One region of the Hymenobacter psoromatis genome, then DNA from elsewhere that is predicted to be linked to it. Evidence: riboswitches for the same ligand, from Rfam matches in the RefSeq annotation. Region 1 holds a riboswitch; the other holds the start of a gene.
What was found. Region 1 has a riboswitch for cobalamin ahead of LC531_RS18535 (TonB-dependent receptor plug domain-containing protein). Riboswitches for the same ligand answer to the same signal wherever they lie in the genome.
Positions count from the first base shown of each region.

Region 2: linked by a shared signal. The riboswitch ahead of LC531_RS17090 (acyl-CoA thioesterase) and the one ahead of LC531_RS18535 (TonB-dependent receptor plug domain-containing protein) in region 1 are both predicted to bind cobalamin.

Region 1 is NZ_JAIFAG010000001.1:4,287,863-4,298,993, forward strand. Features, by position in the region: gene LC531_RS18505 (OprO/OprP family phosphate-selective porin) at 1-1,334, opposite strand, end outside; gene LC531_RS18510 (four-helix bundle copper-binding protein) at 1,570-1,905, shown strand; gene LC531_RS18515 (AraC family transcriptional regulator) at 1,957-2,529, opposite strand; gene LC531_RS18520 (hypothetical protein) at 2,539-2,886, opposite strand; gene LC531_RS18525 (hypothetical protein) at 3,043-3,309, shown strand; gene LC531_RS18530 (DUF5074 domain-containing protein) at 3,460-4,554, opposite strand; gene LC531_RS18535 (TonB-dependent receptor plug domain-containing protein) at 4,704-6,761, opposite strand; cobalamin riboswitch at 6,926-7,147, opposite strand; gene LC531_RS18540 (DNA-3-methyladenine glycosylase) at 7,239-7,877, shown strand; gene LC531_RS18545 (cation diffusion facilitator family transporter) at 7,963-8,958, opposite strand; gene LC531_RS18550 (Nramp family divalent metal transporter) at 9,172-10,548, shown strand; gene LC531_RS18555 (TonB-dependent receptor) at 10,872-11,131, shown strand, end outside.
Region 2 is NZ_JAIFAG010000001.1:3,970,733-3,981,863, reverse strand. Features, by position in the region: gene LC531_RS23020 (transposase) at 1-73, opposite strand, end outside; gene LC531_RS17110 (hypothetical protein) at 72-305, shown strand; gene LC531_RS17105 (arylesterase) at 312-896, opposite strand; gene LC531_RS17100 (carotenoid biosynthesis protein) at 915-1,580, opposite strand; gene crtD (1-hydroxycarotenoid 3,4-desaturase CrtD) at 1,683-3,197, opposite strand; cobalamin riboswitch at 3,280-3,490, shown strand; gene LC531_RS17090 (acyl-CoA thioesterase) at 3,664-4,056, shown strand; gene LC531_RS17085 (class I SAM-dependent rRNA methyltransferase) at 4,081-5,274, opposite strand; gene LC531_RS17080 (SRPBCC family protein) at 5,408-5,851, opposite strand; gene LC531_RS17075 (OmpA family protein) at 5,866-6,546, opposite strand; gene LC531_RS17070 (hypothetical protein) at 6,645-8,138, opposite strand; gene LC531_RS17065 (hypothetical protein) at 8,299-9,585, opposite strand; gene LC531_RS17060 (hypothetical protein) at 9,589-11,131, opposite strand, start outside.

The sequences.
Region 1 (11,131 bases):
CCGGGCCCCGCGTAGCCCACGCCGTAGCGGTCGCCTTGCAGCCCTTGCGGCAGGAAATAGCCCGTGAGCTGGCCGCCCACGCTCAACTCGGGGCCGCGTGGGCCGCCCAGCGTGGTGAGGCGGTAGCTGCTACCCAGCGTGAGGGCGTGAATGTTAAATACCCGGCCCAGCAGCTGGTCAGCGGGCCCGGAGATGTAGAAATCCAGCTCCTCGCTGTCCTTCTGCACGTATTCGTAGCGGCCGTAAAACGTAGGCCGGCCCAGCGTAAGGTTGGTTTCAGCCAGCACGGCGTGCTCGGGGCCTTTGCCCAGGGTTTTATTCATGCCCCACACCAGCGACGAGGCCAGGTAGTGGCGCTCGCCCCAGCTGCGGCTGTGCAGCACCGAAGCCGTGGTGCGGTGCACGTTCTCGTCGGGGTGCAGGTCTTCGGGGCTTTTGATGTAAGCGTGGCTCACTTGCAGCGCCAGGGTGGGGGTAGGGTTCCAGTTGAGGCGGCCGGCCCACGAGTCGGCGCGGGGCCGGTCAAAATCGTAGCGGTACTGGTCGGGCTCGCGGCCCGTGAAGTTGCTGCCTTCCAGCTTAAACTGCTTGTAGCGCAGCCCCAGCGTGGCCACCCCGTAGGTGATGTGCGTGGCATCGGTCCAGTGGTGCGAGAGCGGCGCGTCGGGGTTAGGCATGGCCGAGAGCCGGTGCATAAACGCGGTGGGCCCCACGGCCGGCTCGCCGGGGTAGCCCAGGTAGGCCGTCAGGTCCACATCTTTGGAAAAAGCATAAGTGTAGCCCACGCTCAGCCCCGAAAACAGGTCGTGTGGGTGCTGCTTGTCGATGAGTGGCTGGCCTTTATAGGATTCCCCAGTTTGGAACAGCAGCGGGTAGCCGCCGCGCGTTTCGGTCAGCGCGTCGAGGCTCAGCATCAGGCTGAAATTCAGCAGGCCGCGCTCGCCTACCCGGCGCTGGGCCATCGTCATAAACCAGTTGGGACCGTCCACGGTGTTCGAGTGGCCGCGCGCGCCGTCGTGGTTGAAATTCTGGCTGGTGTAGCGCCCAAAGGCCGCGCCGTGGTACATCAGCATCCAGGGGCCCTTGTGCTGCATCCACATGTACATGGCGGTCTGGTCGGGCTGCCAGGCCGTGCCCGAGCCGTTGCGGCTCATGGGCAGGTTGCGCGAGTAGGCGTGGCTCATTGCGCCCATGCCGCCCATCGGCATCGCGGCTGCGTGCTGGGCCGTGTCGGCGGGCATGGGCATCGCCATGCCCGGCATGGCGTGCTGAGCCAGCGCGGGGGTAGCCACCAGGGCCGCTAGCAGCGAACTCAGGAAAGTAGTTATTTTCATAAGGAGTAGGCAGTTACATCACGCCTCCCTCTTAACGCGAGCCAGCCTCCCATAGTCGGTGTTGCGGCCGGTAAGGTTAGGGCCCCAGGCGTACATAATTCCGGCCTGCCTCCCGCCTACCCCCTGATTTTGCACGCGGGCCGCCCGCACTTTGCACCACCGTCCCGCCCGTGGCTCGCGTACAAGCAGAAGTAGGCCGGCCGCCGTGGCCCGCCGATTCCTTTTCCCAGTTTTTATGAAAAATGCCCCCGTTGAAAACCGCGCTCTGCTCGATGCCCTAGCCCGCTGCATCGCCGCCTGCGAATACTGTGCCGACGCCTGCCTCTCGGAAGACGATATAAAGATGATGGTTCCCTGTATTCGCCTTGACCGCGACTGCGCCGATATCTGCCGGGTCACAGCCGCCTTTATCGCCCGCAACTCGCCTCACGCGCCCCATATCATGAAAGAGTGCATCGAGCTGTGTCAGAAGTGCCACGACGAGTGCGCCAAGCACCAGCACGACCACTGCCAGCAGTGCGCCGAGGCTTGCAAAGCCTGCTTAGCGGCCTGCAAAAGCTACCAGGCATAAAAAGGCTTTCCCTGCGAGCATGCTGCGCAACATGCTCGCAGGGACAAGTACTTAGCCCAGCGCGTCCAGCGACAAGCGGTCGGGCTGGAGCATCCGGCGAAACTCGCTCACCGAGCGGCCCGTCACCTGCCGGAACTGGTTGCTCAGGTGCTGGCCCGAGGAATAGCGCAGCTGGTCGGCAATCTGCACCAGCGTCATTTCGCCGTAGCTAAGCAGCTCCTTCACGCGCTCTATCTTCATGCGAATGAGGTACTTCTCGATGGTGAGGTTGGCAGTGCGCGAGAATACCTTGCTCAGGTGCGAGTAGGTAGTGGCGAAGCGGTCGGCCAGAAAGGCCGAGGTGGTGAGCGGCGCGGGCGCAGTGCGCAGGTGCTCCAGGTACTCTTGCAGCACACCCTTAATTTGCTCGGTCAGCTGCTCGGCCCGGTCGAGCAGCACGTCGAAGCCCGCCTCGCGTAGTAGCGGAGCTACCACCCGCGGGTCAACGGGCGTATTGGCCGCCAGCTGGGCCGTACCCAGCGTGACGCTGGTGGGCTCGTAGCCGGCTTTTACCAATAAATTCTGAACCGCCTCGACGCAACGCGGGCAAACCATATTCTTGATATGCAACAGAGTAGTTTTCACGGACTAAATTTAAGATAAAGTAGAAGAACGCTGCGGGGGTGCGGGCCGGCTGGTCGGGCGGCGGGGGGTAGGCGGCGTGCTACCCGCCCAGCCCGCCCCAAACCACTGCCGGCTAGCCCAGCCAATAAACGGAATTACGACTAGAAAAGTAACGGATAAAAGGCAAAACCCCACAAAAAAGGTGGCGCTAAGCCGGCCTAAAAACCGGTCTCTGAAGCCAAACAGGTAGATAATCAAAAGGTTGCTCAGCACAAAGCTAACGGCGGCCAGCACGCCCACCCGCCGCCAGGGATAGGCGGCCAAGCGGCGGCGCAGGCGCGTGCGGCGCGGCGAAGGCGGGGGGGTAGGACGGGCCATGAGGCGCAAATTTACCGCCCTCGCCCCAACTGCCGCTCGGTGGGCAGCAACCCGCACCGTGCTTTTACGGTAGTAAGGGTGGGGTACCCGATTGGGCCCTACCTTCCCGCTTTCGTTCACTAGCTGCCAGCCGGGCGGCCCTATTTCCCTTTTTTCATGACCCGTACCTACCGCCTGTTGGGGCTGCTCACCACCCTGTCGCTGTCTCTCGCCGCCTGCGGCACTAGCACCAAGCCCGGCAGTGTCAACGTGGAAGATGGCGCGTTCAAGCAAGCCGAAGCGCCTACCATGCAAGGCACTGCCAATGGCGACTCGCTGGCCGCTGGCCTGTTGCGCACCTCCAGCCACCAGCGCACTGGCAAGGAAATATATAAAAATACCGACAAAGCTTCGGATGCCAACCACGACGGAATCGCGGACTAACACCGCAGCTTTTGCTGGCGCTTGCATTCGCCACCAACACGTAGAAAGGCCCCTCTTCCACGCGGAAAGAGGGGCCTTTTTCTAAAGTCTAATGCGGCTATCGAGCACCACCCGAATCCGCGAAATCTGCTTCATCCGCAAAATCGGCGATTAATAAAAGGCCGCGCCATTCGAGCCAATGCCCGTGCTGAACGAGTCGATGGCCGTGCCGTTGGCGCGGTAGCGAATCAGCTGGCTAGCGGCCGAAAACGAGGCATCCAGCACGTAGAGCGTATTGTCTTTGGGGTCAATATCGAAGCCGTAAAAGGCGGATAGCTTCGAGAAATTGCGCTGGATGAGCGGCTTAGCGGGCAGGGCCGTGGCCGTCACATCCACTTGGTACTCGCTATTGCCGAGCGTGTAGTACAGCTGGTCGCCGGTCGTGCTGACGCGCAGCTTACTGGGCGAATCGCCCGCTGCAAAAGGCAGCGCGGACTGCACGGAGTTCGAGCCGGTATTGAAATGCAAAAGCGCGCCCGGTGTAGACGAAATGACGGCGTAGGTCACGGGGTCGTACTTCGTGATGCCGCCGCACAGCACCCACACACTGCCGTTCTTGTCGGCAACCAGGCTGGCGGGGCCGTCGGCCACGGTCACGGTGCCCGTCGCCTTGCCCTGGTTCGGGTCAATCACCGTCACCGTGTTCCCGTTCGAGTTGGGGACGTAGAGGATGCCGTTGTTATTCAGCGGCTTCTCGGGGTTGAGGCCGGTGGCGATGGTACCGGTGATAGTGTTAGTAGTCAGGTCAATAATAGACACCCGGCCGGCCGTGGCGCTCAGCCACTCGGTCACGTAGCCCTTGGTGCCGGCCGTCACCATGTAGCGCGGCTGCACTAGGCCGTTGATGGTGGCTACCGACTTGAAATCGGGCAGCGTCACCACTTCCACCTTGTTGCTATTGTTGACGACGATATAACCAAAGTTGTTATAAATGGTCATGGACTGCGCCACGTCGCCCAGCGCCCGGGCGTTGGCGGCCTGGAAAATATCGGGGGCCGACACCTTGGCTGCCGTCTTATCAAAAAGCGTCACCGAAGCCGTGGACTTGCCATAGCCTCCCTCGTTCGTCACGTACACGTTGGTACCGGGGCCAGCGGAGGGGGTAGGGGTCACATTATTGTTTTTCGATTCGCAGCTCGCCAGCAGCAAGCCGCTAAAAGCCAGCGCCAACGCCGGGCGGAAGTAAGCAGAGAACGGGTTTTTCATCTAAAAAAGGAAAGGGTAAAAGGATTTATTATTGGGTTTGTCAAACAATAGACTGTTTCATTTCAGACGTAATAGACTGACTTCCAGAAGAAAAGCTAGCAGCCAGGTTCCGCTTTCAAGACCTCGCTACTAGCCAGTCGCTCAAAAACTCACCGCCAGCCCACGCGCAGGCTGGCCAGCAGCGCCCGCGGCGGGGCCGGCCGCGCCGAGTAGGTGTAGTAGCTGAGGTTGAGTAGGTTGCTACCCTGCACCAGCACCGTGAAGGCCAGCGGCCCACCCGCCCGGCGCAACGTATAGCCCGCCGTGGCCGCCAGCGGCCAGAAAGCCGGCAGGTAGCCCGTGCCCGAGTTGTCGGCATACACCAGCCCGGTGCGGCCCAGGGTGGTGCCCAGCTGCCAGGGCCCCAGCGTCTGGTCCAGGGTCAGGGCCACTTGGTGCAGCGGCACGAAGGCCAGCTGCCGGCCGGTGGGGTCGGGGTCGTCGGCCGCGCCCTGGGTTTTCTGGGTCGAGGTGAAGGCGTAGCTGGCGCGGCCGTGCGCGGCGTAGCGGCCCCGGCTGGCGCGCAGGCCCACGGCCGCTTCGAGGCCCTGGCTGCGTACCTGGCGCAGGTTGCGCGGGCTGTAGATGCCGCGCGCGTCGGGCAGCCACTGCACCCACTCATTCACGGTTTGGGAGTAAGCCGTCAACTCGCTGGTGAGAGTAGCCACGCGGCTCAGCGGGCGCTGGTAGCTGAGGCCGGCCTCGCCGCCCCAGCCGTTTTCGGGCCGTAGGTTGGGGTTGCCGCCGGGCCGGTAATAGCGCTCGTTCAGGGTCGGGGCGCGGTAGGTGCGGGCTAGGTTAGCTTTGGCGGTCAGTAAGTGAGTAGGGGAGGAAGTGAGTAAATGAGGGATAGAATCGGGGCTGAATTTTTCCTGGGAGAAAATCGTCCACTCGGCTCCTAAAGTGGGAGTTAAAGGCGCGAAGCCGGCCGGCAGCAGCGCCTGGCGCAGGTTGGCCGTGAGGTGCAGGGTAGGGCGCGGGTCGAAGCGCAGCAGGGCGAAGGCCGCGCTGCGGTTTTCGCTGATGGTGCCGCCGTAGCCATCGGCCAGGGCGGCAAAGTGCTGCGCCTCGGCCCCCAGGCGCAGGGTGCCGCGCTGGCCCAGCGGGCGCGTGTACTCGGCCTGCACCTGGTTCGTCTTCACGTCCGAGTTGCTGCGCGCCACCTGGTCGGAAGCGTAGTTCAGCACGTCATCGAACCACGCGGCGCGCACCGCCCACTGGCCGCCGTGGCGTAATACCTGGCGGTAGCCCAGCAGCAGGCGGCGGCTCTGGTCGCGCTCGCGGGCGTGGTCGTTGGCCGCGCCGGCCGCGAGTTGAATCTCGCGGTCCGCATCCGTGAGCCAGGTGCCGGCCGTCAGCTCGCCGGCCGGGCCCAGGCGCAGGGTCAGGTCCTGGCTGAGGCTCCACTGGTGCAGCAGGGCGGCGTTTTGGGCGTAGCGGCGTACTAGGCCGGTTATTTCGGGGTTGAGGTAGGGATAATTATTATCGGCTTGGCGGTAGCTGGCGGCGGCCCGAAACGCCGCCCGGCCGCCCGCCGCCTGGGCCGTAGCGCTGCCGGCGCGCAGACCCCAGGCCCCGGCATCGGCCTGGGCAGTAGCGCGCAGGGGGGTAGGGTGAAAATCGGCCTGCGTATCGAGCAGCACCGTGCCACCGATGGCCCCGTTGCCGTAGAGCGCGGCGGCCGGGCCGGGCTGCACCACCACCTCGCGCAAGCCATTCAGCGGCAGTAAGTTAAAATCAGCCTCGCCCAGCGTGGGCAGGTTGATATTGAAGCCATTCCAGAGCACGGCCGTGTGGCGCGCCGCCGTGCCCCGCAGGCTGATGGACGCCAGCTGCCCCGGCCCGTAGTTTTTGATGTAGGCCGGCGTGCGGGCTTGCAGCACGTCGGCCACGGTGCCGCTGCGGTACTGGCTGAGGGCCAGCGAGTCCACGGTCCACCGCGTGGTGCCCACCGCGAAGCGGCTGGGCCGCACGGCGCGCACCCGCGCCTCGGGCAGCCGGTGGGCGCGGGTCGTGAGCGTATCGGGCCGGGCGGGGGGGGTAGGGCGGCCGGGCGTGGTTTGGGCGTGCGCGGCGGGGCCGGCGGCCAGCAGCGCCGCCAGGGCACAGCCGCGCCCCCGGCCCGAAAGGTCAAAAAAGAATTGTGCTAAAAACTTGAAAACCAACACGAACTAAATTTTCTGGCGAAAATTCAGTCCAAAACCCCGTCAAAATTCCCGGCCGAAACCGGAAACCCCCGTCGGGGCTGAGGCCAAGCGCCCCCGCCTGCCCCCGGCCGCGAAGCCGGGGTGGGGTAGGGATGCTCGTTCTCCGCGCGTCCTCCGCGCGCGCTGAACCTGTGAATGCCCTGGCAGGTCTCCTGGCTTGCGCTGCCGGGTGGGCGGCCTTCCCACCAGCCTGGTTATCAAGGGATAACCAAAACCAGCAGTGGCGTGGGGTGCCCACCCCGATGTAGCGCGTACAGTTGCGGGGACAGCTCCGGCTTTGAACCGGATTCCCTTTTCAACCTCGCTCCGTGGGTAGGAGTCTGGTCACCGTGGCGGGCGCAAAGGTAGGGGGTAGGGAACCGTTCGTCATGGCGAGCGTAACGAAGGGGAGCGTGGCCATCGCACCCGAACGATACCTGGGCGACTCGTTCGGGTGCGATGGCCGCGCTCCCCTTCGTTACGCTCGCCATGACAAATTTCCTACCCCCCGAATTCTACCAGCGCCCCGACGTGCTCACCATTGCCCGCGAGCTGCTGGGTAAGCGCGTTTGCACGCGTATTGATAATGAATTAACTACCGGCCGCATCGTCGAAACCGAAGCCTACCGGCACGAGGGCGACCCCAGCATCACGCTGCATTTGCAGCGCAAGGCCCGGCAGGCGCAGGCCCTGTACCAGCCCGGCGGCCACGCCTATCTCTACACCGTGTACCGGGTCCACACGCTTTTCAATATCACTACCCACGACGCGGAGCACCCCGACGCGGTGCTTATCCGCGCCATCGAGCCGCTGGAGGGCCAGAACGTTATGCTGCGCCGCCGCGGCCTGCCCAAGCTGGCCCACAACCTCACCGCCGGCCCCGGCGTGCTCAGCCAGGCGTTGGGCCTCACGCCCGCCCTCAACGGCGAACTGCTCACCGGCCCCCGCATCTGGCTAGAAGACGCGGGCGAAGTTGTGGAAGAGGGGAATATTATTGCCAGCTCCCGCGTGGGCCTCGACTACGCTGGAGCGAAAGCCGTGGCCCTCCCCTGGCGCTTCCGCCTGAAGGACAGCAAGTGGACCAGCCCGGCGAAATAGTGAGGTGGTGAGCAATGAGTAAAAAGAACGTCATGCTTCGACAAGCTCAGCATGACGTTCTTTTTACTCATTGCTCACCACCTCACTATTTCGCCAAATGGTGCCGCTCGTCTTTCACGGCGTTGTGGATATCCCACTCGATTTCGCGCTCGAAAGCGTGGCGGCGCACGGGGCAGTCGGGCATGTGGCACAAGGAGCAAGCGGCGAAGGAGCACGGGTCGGCGTGCACGAACATTTCAATTTCCACGGCCGCGAAACGCGCCCGAATCAGCTCTTCTACTTCGTGGATTTCGGTGTGGACTTTTTCCAGCGAGAGGTAATAGGGCATCTGCATGTGGCAGTCGATGTGCAGATTAGCGCCGTAGCGCTGCACGCGCAGGTTGTGCACATCTATCCAGCAGGGTCGGCGCAGGCGCTGCAATTCGGCGATTACCTCGGCCACGGTCGAGAGGTCGCTCTCATCCATGAGGCCCGATACGGAGCTTCGGACCAGCTGGTAGCCATTGAATAAGATAAAAGCGCCCAGCGCCAGCGCCGCGCCCGCGTCGAAGCGGATGATGCCCGTGAGCTGCACCAGCACCAGCGCCGCCGACGACACGATGCTCGTGAGCGCGTCGAGGTAGAGGTGCTGGCCATCGCCCGCCAGCGCCACCGACTGCACCCGCCGCCCGGCCCGCACCAGCCACATGCCCAGCCCAAAATTGACCACCGCCGTGCCCGCCAGTAGCGCCACGCCCCAGTCGGGCCGCGCCACCGGGTGCGGGTGCAGAAAGCTTAGCGTGGCGCTGTACAGGATAAATATGCCGGCGATAAAAATCAGCGCGCCCTCGAAGCCCACCGACAAATACTCGATTTTGCCGTGGCCGTAGGGGTGGTTTTCGTCCTTGGGCAGGTCAGCCAGGTAGAGGCTGTAGAGCGCAAAACCGCTGGTAAACACATTGATAATGCTCTCCAGCGCATCCGTGAGCACTACCTGGGATAAGGTGAGGCGGTAGGCGTAGAACTTAGTGAGCACCAAGACGATGCTCACGACCAGCGAGAGCAGACCCAGGCGGCGCTTGAGGCCAGGCGAAGCGGACATAAAAGGCAGGTTGGGCGCGCAAAGGTCGGCACGGCGGCCCGATGGGCTTATAGGGTGGGATTTAGCCGGCCGGCTACCAACGCCGGCCGGCTAAATCCCACCCTATAAGCCCGCAACTTTTTCGGGCAAAAAGGAGTATTTAGACAGCTTTAAAATTATTTTTAGGTTAGTCTAAAAAATATACTACCTTTGCAGCCGCTACCTCCTCATTCCGTGTCCCCAATCGTTGCTACCCCCGTTGCTGATGCTGTGTCTGCTGTGCCCGAGCCGGGCTGGCGCCACCCCCGCCGCGGCATCTCGCTGAGCGAGGTGCACGGCAGCATCACGGTGCCGGGAGAAGGCGCTTCTTTCTGGCAAAAATTTCGGGCCTACTGGGGGCCGGGGCTGCTGGTATCGGTGGGCTACATGGACCCCGGCAATTGGGCCACCGACATTGCGGGCGGGGCCAGGTTTGGCTACACGCTGCTGAGCGTAGTGCTGCTTAGTAATCTGTTTGCCATGCTCTTGCAGCACTTGGCCGTGAAGCTGGGGGTAGTAACCGGCCGCGACCTGGCCCAGGCCTGCCGCGACCACTACTCCAAGCCCGTGGCCATGGTGCTGTGGGTGCTCTGCGAAATTGCCATTGCCGCCTGCGACCTGGCCGAAGTCATCGGCTCGGCCATTGCCTTTAACCTGCTCTTTGGGCTGCCCATTACCTGGGGCATCGCCCTCACCACCCTGGATGTGCTGCTGATACTGGTGCTGCAAAGCAAGGGCTTCCGGGTGATTGAGAGCATCGTGATGGCGCTGATTTTCACCATCTTCGTTTGTTTTCTCTACGAGATTATCGCCTCGCACCCCGACTGGCTGGGACTGGCCGGCGGGCTGGTGCCGCAGCCACAGATAGTCAGCAACCCGGCCATGCTCTACGTGGCCATCGGCATTCTGGGCGCTACCGTGATGCCGCATAACCTGTACCTGCATTCGGCCATCGTGCAGGTGCGCCAGATTGAGCCCACCGAAACGGGCAAGCGCTCGGCCATCAAGTTTGCCACTATCGACTCGACTACGGCGCTGGCACTGGCGTTTTTCGTGAACGCGGCCATCCTCGTCACAGCCGCCGCCGCCTTCCACGGCAAAGGCTACGACGACGTAGCCGACATTGCCGACGCCCACAAACTGCTGACACCGGTGCTCGGCGCGAGCGCGGCCAGCGTAGTGTTTGCCATTGCGCTGCTAGCCTCGGGCCAAAGCTCGACGCTCACCGGCACGCTGGCCGGGCAGGTGGTGATGGAGGGTTTTCTGCACATCAAGCTGCGGCCCTGGCTGCGGCGGCTGGTCACGCGGCTGCTGGCCGTGGTGCCAGCCTTTATCGTGGCGCTCTACTACGGCGAAAAAGGCACCGGCCAGCTGCTGGTGCTTAGCCAGGTTATCCTGTCATTGCAGCTCTCGTTTGCCGTTATTCCGCTGGTACTTTTTACGAATGACAAGCTCAAGATGGGCGTGTTCGTGAACCGGCCCTGGCTGCGCATCACGGCCTGGGTAGTGGCCGGTATCATCTTGGTATTGAACGGTTTTCTGCTTTATCAGACGTTTGCCGGCAATGAATAGCCGGCCGCGCAGTCCCTTCGGTTAGGCTGCTGATTACCACCTTTTTCCTGCTTTACGGCCGCTGCAACCCAATCGGATGCAGGGACGGGAACAGTGTTGCCCTGCCCAACCTGATTAGGTAGCCTACAACTACTTATGGCATAAAAGCTTACGCATTTAGTTGACCCTCGTGGCCCGGCTGGGCCGGAGCTGACCGGCCCTACCCCCTGGTGCCGGTTGCGGGTAGCCCCTACCCCTCACTTTCCTTCCAACCCGGATTCTTTTTTCAAGCGGCTCTTCAGCCGTTGCCGGCTTTGCCATGCCTTTTTTAATTGATTAATCAGATGAAACAACTTCTTCTCTTTCTGTTCTTTATCCCGTTTTTAGTCCGTGCCCAGACGCCTTTGCGCGGGCTGGTGCTGGACTCCCAAGGGCGGCCGGTGCCCTTTGCCAGCGTAGCCGTACCGGCCCTGACCCAAGGTGCCACGGCCGATGAAAACGGGCGCTTCACGCTGCCCAACCTGCCAGCCGGCCCCCAAAAACTGCAAGTGAGCGCCGTAGGCTACGCCACGGCTACCCCCACGGTCACGCTACCAACTGATAA
Region 2 (11,131 bases), 320 kb from region 1:
GGACCGTCTCGGTCCGAAAGGCTGCATCGTACTTGGTTCGCTGCCGTTTACTGGCTGGTTTTTCTGCTTCTATGACAAGGGAAAGTTACTTTTCCCGTGTCCACTTTTACCCGACCACCTCAGTGCGGGCCAAGGCCACCGGCATAACCTCCCTCTCCAACCAAGCCAATATTGATGCCCGTGCCACTGAAAAGCTCAAGCGCGAAGTCGCAAAGCTTGGGGCGCACATCGTGCTGTTGCAGGCCCAGAATACCCAGCGGGGCATTTATGGCATCACCAACCCCGATAGCCAGGGCTACTGGTAGCCCTGGCTACCCTGCGGGTCGCAGCAGGGGCTCCAGCACGGCCCACACGTTGGTGGCCAGCACCTGCTGGCCGGCGGCGTTGGGGTGCACGCGGTCGGGGAGGTTGAGGGCAGGGCGGCCCAGCACGCCCGCCAGCAAGGACGGAATAAACCCTACCCCCTCGCTGTGGGCCAGCTCCGCAAACAGCGCCCCGAATTCCTGGGCGTAGCGGCCCAGGCCGGGCAGGCCCAGCGGCCCCAGGTCGAAGGGCACCTGCAAGCCAGCCAGTACCCGCGGCGCGGCCGGGAACTGCCGCTTTACCTCTTGCAGCATAAAGCGCAGGTTGGCCGTGGTTTCGCGCACCGCAATGCCGCGCAGGCCGTCATTCGCGCCCAGTGCCAGCACGAAGGCCGCCACGGGCTGCCGGGCCAGCACCGCCGCCAGCCGCTGCCGCCCCCCGGCCGAGGTATCGCCACTCACGCCGTAGTTCAGGGCCCGGTAGGGTAGGCCAGCGGCGTCGAGCCGGGCCTGAAGGAGCGCCGGAAAGCTGGCCGCCGCCGGCAGGCCGTAGCCGGCCGTGAGGCTGTCACCGAAAAAAATCAGGTTACTCATCGCTAAAAACCGCTCGCCCTACCCGTTGAGCAAGGTCAGGCCGAAGAAAAAGAGCAGCTGCACCAAGTACACCAGCGGCACCAGCGGGTTGCGTTTAAGGAAGGGCGTGCGCACGAACAGCAGCTGCATGACCAGCGCCAGCAGCGCCCAGTCGCGGAAATTGCGCAGCGGGATAATATGGCCCGTCCAGTGCCAAAAATCGTAGCGGCCCGCCACCGGCTCCACGCACAGGTCGAAGCCCACCATCAGGGCCGCGCCCACCAGTACCCGCCCCCACCAGGGCAGTGGCAGGTAGGCCGCCAGTATGCCCGCCAGGTAGGTGGTAATCACCCAGTTGAGCCCGATAAGCCAGGGTGCGCCCATATACTGCGGCCCCAGCGTGGCCCCGTAGGTATAGTGTCCAAACAGCAAGCCCGTGTTGGTTCCCACCACCTCGGCCACCATGCCCAGCAAGAATGCCTGCATTACAAATAGCCAAAATAACAGGCCGCGCTCCAGCTGAAACGCCGCCAGCAGCCCCGCTGATAATAGCAGCGTGAGGGGCGTATATTTCAAATAAAAGGCCTTGTCCTGGCTGAACGCCAGCCCCAGAAAGCCCGTGATATGAAACAGCACTATCAAGCCTTGCGCTAGGCGCAGCCGGGTAGAGGAAGCCGCCGGCGCGGATACGTTCGATAACTCCATTTTGAGGAGTTAAAAGGTAAAGGTTAAGAGTTAAGGGTTGAAGATGGTTGCTTCGGCTAGCCACTTTTTTCAACTCCTAACTCTTAACTCTTAACTCTTAACTTATTTAGTAATTAGCTCGGCGACAATTTTGGCCGAAAGTAAACACAGCGGAATGCCGCCGCCCGGATGCACCGAGCCGCCGCAAAAGTACAGCCCCGCCAGCCGGCCCGAAAAATTAGGATGCCGCAAAAAAGCCGCCAGCGCGTTGTTGCTGGAGCTGCCATACAAAGCACCTCCAAACGACGACGTATCGGCTGCGATGCCGGGCGGCGTCCACACTTTTTCGGCTTGAATAAGCGGCTCTAAATCAATATTCAATGCCCGATTGAGCTTGGCCAGCACCACGCGGCGCGTGTGGGCCGTGAGGGCGGCCCAGTCCTGGCCCTCGTCGTGGGGCACGTTCACCATCACAAACCAGTTTTCGTGGCCGGGCGGCGCGTCGGTGGGCGTTTTCTTGCTCGTGATGTTGACGTACACCGTTACGTCGTCGGCCACGGTTTTCTCCTGGAAAATCGCGTCGAACTCCGCCTTGTAATCAGCCGAGAAAAAGATGTTGTGCAAATCCAGCTCGGAAAATTCGCGCCCTACCCCCCAATAAAAAATCAGTGCCGACGACGAGCGCGGCTGGCCCAGGGTGCGCTCCGGCGCAGGCTGGTGGGGTAGGAGGCGGCGATACGTCGGCACTACGTCCATGTTACTGACCACCAAGCCGAAGTCATATACATCTTGGTCGGTGCGCACGCCGGTAATAAGGTCGCCGGCCGTCAAAATCTCTCGCACCGGCTCATTAAATCTAAATTTCACCCCAAACTCCGCGCCCAGCCGGTGCAGGCTGCTGGCAATGGCGTAGATGCCGCCCTCGGGGTAAAACGCGCCGATGCCGTGCTCTAGGTGCGGAATGAGCGAGAGCGTGGCCGGTGCCTGGTACGGGTCGGATCCGTTGTAAGTAGCGTACCGGTCAAAGAGTTGCACCAGGCGCGCATCCTGGCCAAAGGCTGTTGAGTGGCGCGCGTGCATGGTGCCCGTGAGGCCGAGGGAGGGTAGGGCGGCCACCGCTTTTAGCGTTTCGGCGCTGAAATAGGTACTGGCTTTGTGCAGTGACTTATGCAAAAAAGTGCCCGCTGTGGCGTCGTAGGCCCGGCCGCTGCGCATCAGAAACTGCGCCACGGCCGCCGCCGGCACGCCTAGCTTCTGCTCCACTTCGGCCGCGAATTTGGGCGCGTCGGCCCAGGCGGTGAGGCGCGTGCCATCGGCAAAAAAGTAGTTGGTGATGGGGTCGAGGCGCTCGTAGCGGAAGTAGTCGGCCGGGTCGCGGTGGGCCAGCCGAAACACGTCGTCCACCAGCTGTGGCAGCGTGAACAGCGACGGCCCAGCATCAAAGCGGTAGCCGCCGGGCAGGCTGAACTGGTGCATTTTGCCCCCAAACGAGCCGCTGGCCTCAAATACCGTGACCGGGTGCCCGGCCACCGCCAGCCGCGCCGCGGCGGCCAGCCCGGCCACGCCCGCCCCGATAATGGCCACGGGCTGGCGCGGGGAGAAAGTTTTCTTTTTCGTAAACACTAAGTCTTTAACCACCACGGCCGGGGGATAAGTTTGGCCCGGCCCGCCGAAAATACGCGCTACCTTCGCGGCGGTTTACTGCTGCTACGATTTTTCAAGAAATCAACCAGCGGCCGGTTTTCGGTTTTTCCTCGTGAGGAGCCGGAATGAAAAGGGAAGCGGGTGCAACTCCCGCACAGACGCGCTACTGTAAGTGCCTTCGTGGCCGCAGCTCCTCGTGTTCCATTGGCGGGCCCCCGGGCCGGCTGAGAAGGACGGGCTGCCGGCCGGCACAGAGTCAGGAGACCTGCCGGCCGCCATTTGATGCCACCTCCGCGCTTTGGGGTTCCGCATCAGGTTTGGCACGCCGGCGGCCGGCTGTTGCGCGTGCGCGGCCGCCGGGGCGGGCGTAGCTAGGTCTGAATGAGGGCTTTAAAAGGAAAAGAGGGGGTAGGGAAACGTAGCGCGGCGCGCCGTGACTTTCCCTTTATCCCTACCCCCCATGCCAGCCCTCGCCGACCAGATTGCCCGCGCCGAAACGCGCATCTTCAAAGCCGTTTTCCCGAATACTGTCAACCATTACGACACGCTGTTCGGCGGCGCCACCCTGCACCTGATGGACGAGGTGGCCTTCATCACGGCCACCCGCTTCTCGCGCCTCAAAATGGTAACGGTATCCTCTGATAAAGTGGATTTTACGCATCCTATTCCAGGCGGCACGCTGGTCGAGCTCATCGGCAACGTGGTGCGCGTGGGCACCACCAGCCTGCAAGTGCGGGTCGAATTATTTGTGGAGCAGATGTACTCCGAGGACCGTCTGCTGGCCGTGACCGGCTCCTTCACTTTCGTGGCCGTGGACGAGAACCGGCGACCTACCCCCATCCGGCCAGTGTAGCGCGGACTCGCAGAGTCCGCGCTACTACTCTACCGCCAGCACGAGGCCCTTCAAGTACGCACCTTCGGGGTGAAAGAGGCTCACCGGGTGGTCGGCGGGCTGCGTGAGGCGGTGCAGGATGCGCGCCGGCCGCCCGGCTTCGATGGCGGCGGCCAGCACCGCGCCCTCAAACAACTCGGGACTAACGACTTGCGAGCACGAGAACGTGAAGAGCAACCCGCCCGGCGCGAGGTGCGCAATGCCGGCCGCATTCAGGCGCTTGTATCCCATGAGGGCGGCGTGGCGGGCGCTCTGGTGCTTGGCAAAAGCGGGCGGGTCGAGCACCAGCAGGTCGTACTCGGCCGAGTGGCTTTTGAGGAACGTGAGCACGTCGTCGGGGTAGGCGGCGTGGCGGTCGGCGTGGTGCGAAAGCTCGGCATTGCGCTCGGTTAAGGCAATGGCCTTCTTACTGCTATCGACGGAATGCACCAGCTCGGCACCGGCCTCCAGGGCATACACCGAGAAGCCGCCGGTGTAGCAAAACGTGTTGAGCACGCGGCGGCCGGCCGAGTAGCGGGCCAGCAGGGCGCGGTTGTCGCGCTGGTCGATGAAGAAGCCGGTTTTCTGGCCCGTCTCCCAGTCCACGGCAAACTGGTGGCCGTTTTCGTGCACCAGGTGCTCCGCGCCGGTGCTCGCGCCGAAGAGGTAGCCGTTCTTGTTGTCGCCCACGGCGTGGCCGGGCGTGGTTTCGGCGCTCTTGTCGTAGATGGCGCGCAGCTTATCACCAAACACAACTTTCAGGGCGTCAGCTATTTCGGGGCGGGCGCGGTACATGCCCACGCTGTGCGCCTGCACCACGGCCACATCGCCATACACGTCGATGATGAGGCCCGGCAGGCCGTCGCCCTCGGCGTGCACGAGGCGAAAAACGTTGGTATCGGCCGTGCCCGTGAGGCCCAGGCGCTGGCGCAGCGCGTAGGCGTTGGTCAGGCGCTTCACCCAAAAATCAGGTGTAGGGAGTTCGGCTTCCGGCCCAAAATCCAGCATCCGCACCGCGATGGAGCCGCTGCCCGAGTAGTGCCCTACCCCCAGCACTTCGCCCGATTGGGTTTCGACGCGCACCGCCTCGCCTTCCTGCGGCTCGCCCACCGCGCGGGTAATGGCCCCCGAAAAAACCCAGGGATGGCGGCGGCGCAGGGAGTGGTCTTTTCCGTTTTTGAGGACGACGGTGGTAGGCATGGCTACTAATTATGAATTGCGGGGCACAAAGGTCGTCATGCAGACCGCAGGGTCGCCTCTCGCCCGCTTCATTCAACGAGGCGAGCGAGAGGCGACCCTGCGGTCTGCATGATGACCTTTTTTACAGTATGCATTACCTAAACCAACGCCGGTACACCGGCCCGCGCAGCTTGAACTGCGCCCACAGGGCTGGCCGAATCAGCCAGTCGAGCCAGCGGCGGCCGGTGCTGAAATGAATATCCTCCACAATGACGCTGCCCCTACCCCCCGGCGCGGGCTCGATGAGGTGGCGGTGCCGCCACTGCCGCAGCGGCGCGGGCAAGATTTTGCCCTCATCCACGAAGTAGTGGGTGCCATCGGGCAGCGCGCCATTATCCGTGATGAGCGAAGTCCAGCGCCAGCGCTTGGGGCCCACTTGCAGCTCGATAATAACCGTATCGCCGGTGTTATTGCCGTCGTAGCGGATGAGGTGAAACTTCGGAAACGGCGGGGCCAAGGCCACGAATAGCTCGCGGGTGAAGCCGGCCAGGACCGCGGCGGGCGGCTGGGCCACCGGAAAGCGCAGGAGGAGGTGCATAGCCGGCTATACGGCTAGCGCGGGGGTAGGGGCTGGGCATCGAGCGAGCCGATTTTGGGCTGAATCTGGATGATGAAGCGCTTGTTGAGTTGCTCCTTGGCGTAGCCGCTGTAGCGCCCCGCGCCCCGGTAGCCGCTGCCCGCCGGAATTACCTCAATATTCTTCGGAAACTGAATGCCAGCCTGTTGCCACAAATACACCACGGCCAGCGCCCGGTTGTAGCTCAGCTCGCGCGCGGCCTGCTGGTCGGCGTTTTGCGGGGCATCGAGCGGAAAGTTGGGGTTCATCGCCGCCCTACCCTCGATGATGACGAGGTACTGAATGCCGTCGTTGCGCAAGCTCTGCACTTGGCGCAGCAGGAACTGCCCGGCCTCGATGAGCGGCTGCCGCGCCGCCGCCGGCAAGTCGTAGCGGCCGGGCTGAAACAGCACGTCGAAGTTCAACTCATAGCGCTTATAGCCCTTGTTATAAGTGAAATAGCGCGAGTTGTCGAGCCGTTTGAGCGCTTCCTTTATCTCGTCTAGTTTTTTCTTTTCCTTGAGCTGCACTTCCAGCTTGGCATTGGCCGCGATGAGGCCCTGCTGCTTGTCGTTGAAAAGCTTGTAGCTCAGCACGAACAGCACCAGCATAGTCAGGAACAGCGCCGTCATCAAATCGACGTAGCTGGGCCAGAAAAAGTCTTTGCTTTGCTTCATAGCGGAAGGAATGTAGAGACGCGACCCTTCGCGTCTCTTTTCAGCGCACAATCGTTCACGCGCCCAGAGACGCGAAGGGTCGCGTCTCTACACGCTTGCTACCCCACCATGCGCTGGAGCCAGTTGCGGCTGGTAAGCTTTTCGAGCACCGCGTTGGTGCGCTCGGTCTGGCGTAGCAGCTCCTCCTGGATGCGGCGGTTTTGCTCCAGCGGCTGTTGCAAGGCTTGCAGGGCCTGGGCGCTGCGCAGCGCCTGCACCTCCTGCAGCTGGTTGAGCCGCTGCTGCTGCTCGGGCAGCTGCTGGAAGGGTGAGAGGTACTCCACTATTTTTTGGTACACATTGTCCTGGTTGAGCTGCCGGAAGTGGGCACTCCACTGCGCGTGGGCGGACTGGGCTTCGGCCTCAAACTCGTCGCGGCGGCGGGCCAGCACGCGGTTCATCTGGGCGGCGTCTTCACTCAACGCCTGGCCTACGCCCTGGCTAATTTTGGCCAAAATGGCCTGGTGCTCGCCAAAAAACTGCGCCTGCTCCCGAATGCGGGCGTCGTGCTGGGCTAGGTAGCCGGGCACCTGGTCGAGGGCTTTTTCGAGGCTGCCGAGGCGGTCGAGTAGCGCCGTAATGGTGCGCGCCGTGCTGGCACCCTCGCTCACGGCCACGTTCAGGGCCTGCTGGTAGCCCAGAAATTTCTCGAAGGAAGCCGCGCTCTCATCTACCCTATCAAAAACCTTGATGGTGGCATTCGCCAGCTCGGTGTAGCCAATCTGCTGCAGCTTTTCGAGGAAGTTTTTCTGCACGCTGACATTCTCCGTGATGCTGCTGATGAGCGGCGTAAACTCCGCGATTTTCGAGAAAAAGTCAGCCTGAATCTTCGAGAAGAAGTCATTATTAAAGGTGTCCAGCACGGACTTTAAATTGCTCATGCTGGCCTGCATGTCCGAGTTGAGGCGGGGTAGGAGCGCCTTTTGCAGGAAATTGTAATAGCCGTTTTTGAGGCGGTCGCGAGTGGCGCGGGCCGATTTCAGCAGCTGGTTGCTGGCCAGCGTGAGCAGCAGGCCGGTAAAGCTGCCGCTCATCGCGATGAGAATGCCGCCCAGAAAGTGCGTCACGTCGGCGTTGTTGAACGACGCGCCGCCCGCCGCCGTGGGCGCGTCGCCAAACGGATTGACCAAGGCAATCAATCCCAAAATGGCGCCCAGAAAAGTGCCCAGCAGGCCCAGGTACAGCGGGGTCGAAATCTGCGCGTCAATCTCCTGGTCGAGCAGGTCGGCCTCGCGCTCCGAGATGTCGCGCAGGGTGTTGAAATCGGCCGCTGCACCCTTGTTGGCCCACAAATAATCGTTGGTGTCCTTGATGAGGCCGCTGAATTCGGGGCTGGCGCGGCCCACCGTCAGGGCGTCGTAGGTGTGGGTGCCCGCGCCGTTGGCAGCCGGCCGGCCGGTCGCGGCGTCCACAGCCTGCACGCCCAGCTGGCCTCCTTCGGGGTACATGAACTGCACCCGCTGAATGAGCCGCCGATTGAGGATGAAAACAGAAATCTGCCAGAAAATCAGCCCCAGAATGAGGATAATTTCAACGACTTGAATAGCGGCCATAGCGCGCAAGCTAGAGTAAAATCCTTGGAAGTGGCCCCGCCCGTCATTGCGAGCGTAGCGCGGCAATCGCTCCAGAACGAAATCGTTCGGGTGTCGTCCTAGGGCGATTGCCGCGCTACGTTCGCAATGACGGGCGGAACAGGTGGGTTTGCAATTCTCCTTAGCTAATACTCAGCCGCGCCCGCTCCACCACTTGCCAGCCGGAGTCTTGACGTTGTAGCCGGCCCGGCCGCACGGCCGCTACCGCCGTGATGCGGCCGCCCAGCGGCGGGTCGTAGTCGAAGAATTTTTGTAGCCGCGTGAGGCCGTCGCCGATGAGGCGGACCTGGTCCACCTGCGGGTTGAGGGTGAAGGTGGCCTGGTCGGGCTGGCGCGGGTTCACGGTCAGCATCAGCGCGAGCTGGGGCAGGGGCGCGTTCACGAGCTTGCGCTCTTCCACGAAGGGCGTTTCCTGCACCGGGCCGTAGCGCGTGGCCGAAGGGGGGGTAGGAGCCGACGCGCCCACCAACTCCTCCACTGTCAGCTCGGCGGCTGGCGCGGCTTCGACGGCGGGCGGGGGGGTAGGCGGCGCGCCCGGCAGGCGTACTTGTAAATCGGCTAGTTGTTTTTTTAGCTGGCGCAAATCAGCTTTCAAATTCAGGTTCTGCTGGTGCAGCTTGCGATATTCCGGGGAGTTCATGGCGGGTGAGGTAGCGGGTTCGGCAGGGGGGGTAGGGCCGGCGTATGAGCGCCGCCGCCCGCGGCCAGGGCGGCGCATATTCTGGCCGAATGCCAGGCCGGCCAGCCCGCCTAGTATCAGCAGTACAATAGCGGCCTGCAAAGGCGTCAGCCCGAAATAAGTTGGCGTGACCGGCGTAGAAATGAAAGTAGAAGCCGGGTCAGGGGTCCTAATCGGCTGGTTGGTAATGGAGTCAGGATTAGCGGGCAAGACCGTTATACCCCCGGCCCCCGGCACCGCCGTAACGGTAGTCGTGCCAGTGGTGGGCCTGGGCGCGGCGGGCGCGGGCGCGGCCCCACCACTGGCCTGCGTCAGCGGCGCAAGGTCCGCGCCCAATAGCGATGCCTTCACGCGGGCCAGGCGGCCCTGCCCGCTCTGCTGGCGCTGCGTAAGCTGGCTTATAATAGCTCGGGCAACCTCGACGGGGGTAGCCCTGGTGCCCGCGCCGAAGCTATTGACCACATCGGCGCGCAGCAGTCCCAGCTCCGACTTGTCAGCCGGATTGGCGGCCAGCCATTTCTTAAACGCCTGCACCGTGGGCCAGGGCGCGGGCTGCTTTTGCTTCGGTTTGGCATCGGCCCAGATGCGCTCGGCCGTGGCCGTCCACAGCCGGCCCTTAATGCTGTCGTCGGGGGTAGGCGCGGTTTGCGCCGCGCCGAGGTGGCTCAGGCCCAATAACCCCACGCCTAATATCCAACGTGTTGTCCGATAGCTGATTCGCTTCATCATGGGTTAAGTAGCCGACCCGTGCAGCACCTGCGAGAGCACATACAGCGCGTGCTTGAGGGGTAGGAAAAACAGCGTTTCGGGAATTGGCTCGCCGGCCGGCAGCGTGTTGGCGTAGCGCTGCCGGCCCAGGTTGAACGAGTCGGCCAGGGCGGCGGTCAGCTCGCGCAGCACCAGGCCGGGCGGGTTTTTGATGCCCAGGTTGAGCATGGCGGCCGTGAGGTCGGGGTCGGTGAGCAAGAGTTTCAGGCACTGCTCTACGTTGGCGATAACGGCGTTTTTGACGTCCTCCGTAATATCGGCGGGGTAGAGCGGGCGGTTCTCGGCCGCATCAGTCGCGCCCGTGCCGATGGGCTGCACAATGGGCGGCACCTCGGCGGTGCTTTCGGCGTCGAGGCCGGTGGCCAGCACGCCGCCGTTGGCGGTAGTTTGCTTGGGGTCGTCGGCCAGCACGATTTTGAAATTGGCCGGCGCGGGCGTGCCCATCACCTTGCTCAGGATGAGGCTGGCCACCTGCTCCAGCGGCCGTAAGTTGCTGGGGCATAGCAGGCGCAGATACAAGCTGCCGCGCCCCGTGAAGCACAGGTAGCGCGGCGCGGCCAGCCCGCGCGCGGCCGTCACCTGCCCCAAATGGTACACGATGGCCCCAAAATGCAGGTAAAACAGCACCCGCAGATGCTGCGCCAGCAGCAGCCGCTCGCCAAACTGGAACTCGCGCTCGTAATTAAAGAGTAGACTGGCAACTTCTTCCGAGCCGAAAGTGGGATTAGCTTCCACCACGGCCAGGCACTTCACGGCCAGCTCGGCGGCCTTGGTGTGGGGTAGGGGATGCGCCCGAATGCTGTCGAGACCGAAGCGCACCAGCCCGTTGTCCTTGGTGCCGCGCACGTCGGCCGCGCCGTCGCCCCACAGCTCATTGCCCGCAAAGCGAAACGAGGTGCTGAACGCCGGATGGTGCCGCCGCGCCCCACCGGGATTATCAGTTTGGTCCGAATAAAACAGTACATCAGAGGTGCCGCCACCAATATCAATAAAGGCCGCGTTCTCGCCGGGGCCGGGCGTCACGAGGCCGCGCCTGGTCAGGAAAAAGTACGGGGCCGACGATTCCGGCAGGTAAGTCGTGCCGCGCTGCGTGTGGAAAATCTCCTTAAACAGCGTGTCCCACTCGCGCTGGTATAAGTCGCGGCTGAACGCCGAGAAGCTGAGCGGCGCGAACCACACCACCTGCGTCGCGCCCACGTTGCCGCCGTGCAGCGCCGCTTTATACTTGAACAACAGCAACATCTCGCGGAAAAATACCCGCACCCGGTGGCGGGCCGCCTCGTTGTTTTCGCCCCATTTCAGGTTGGTGTGGTACGAGTCGTTGGTTTCCTCTTCTGTATTAATGCCGAAGCCCACGTTCACATTGGCCAGCAACCGCGGCGGTTCAATGGAAAAGGTTGCCGCCTCGCTGGTCGCCGTGCGAATGGGAAACTGGTAGGGCGAGCCGCCCGCGCCCACGAAGGCCGGCACGAACTCGCGCTGCTGGTAGCGCTGCCAGCGCCGCAGC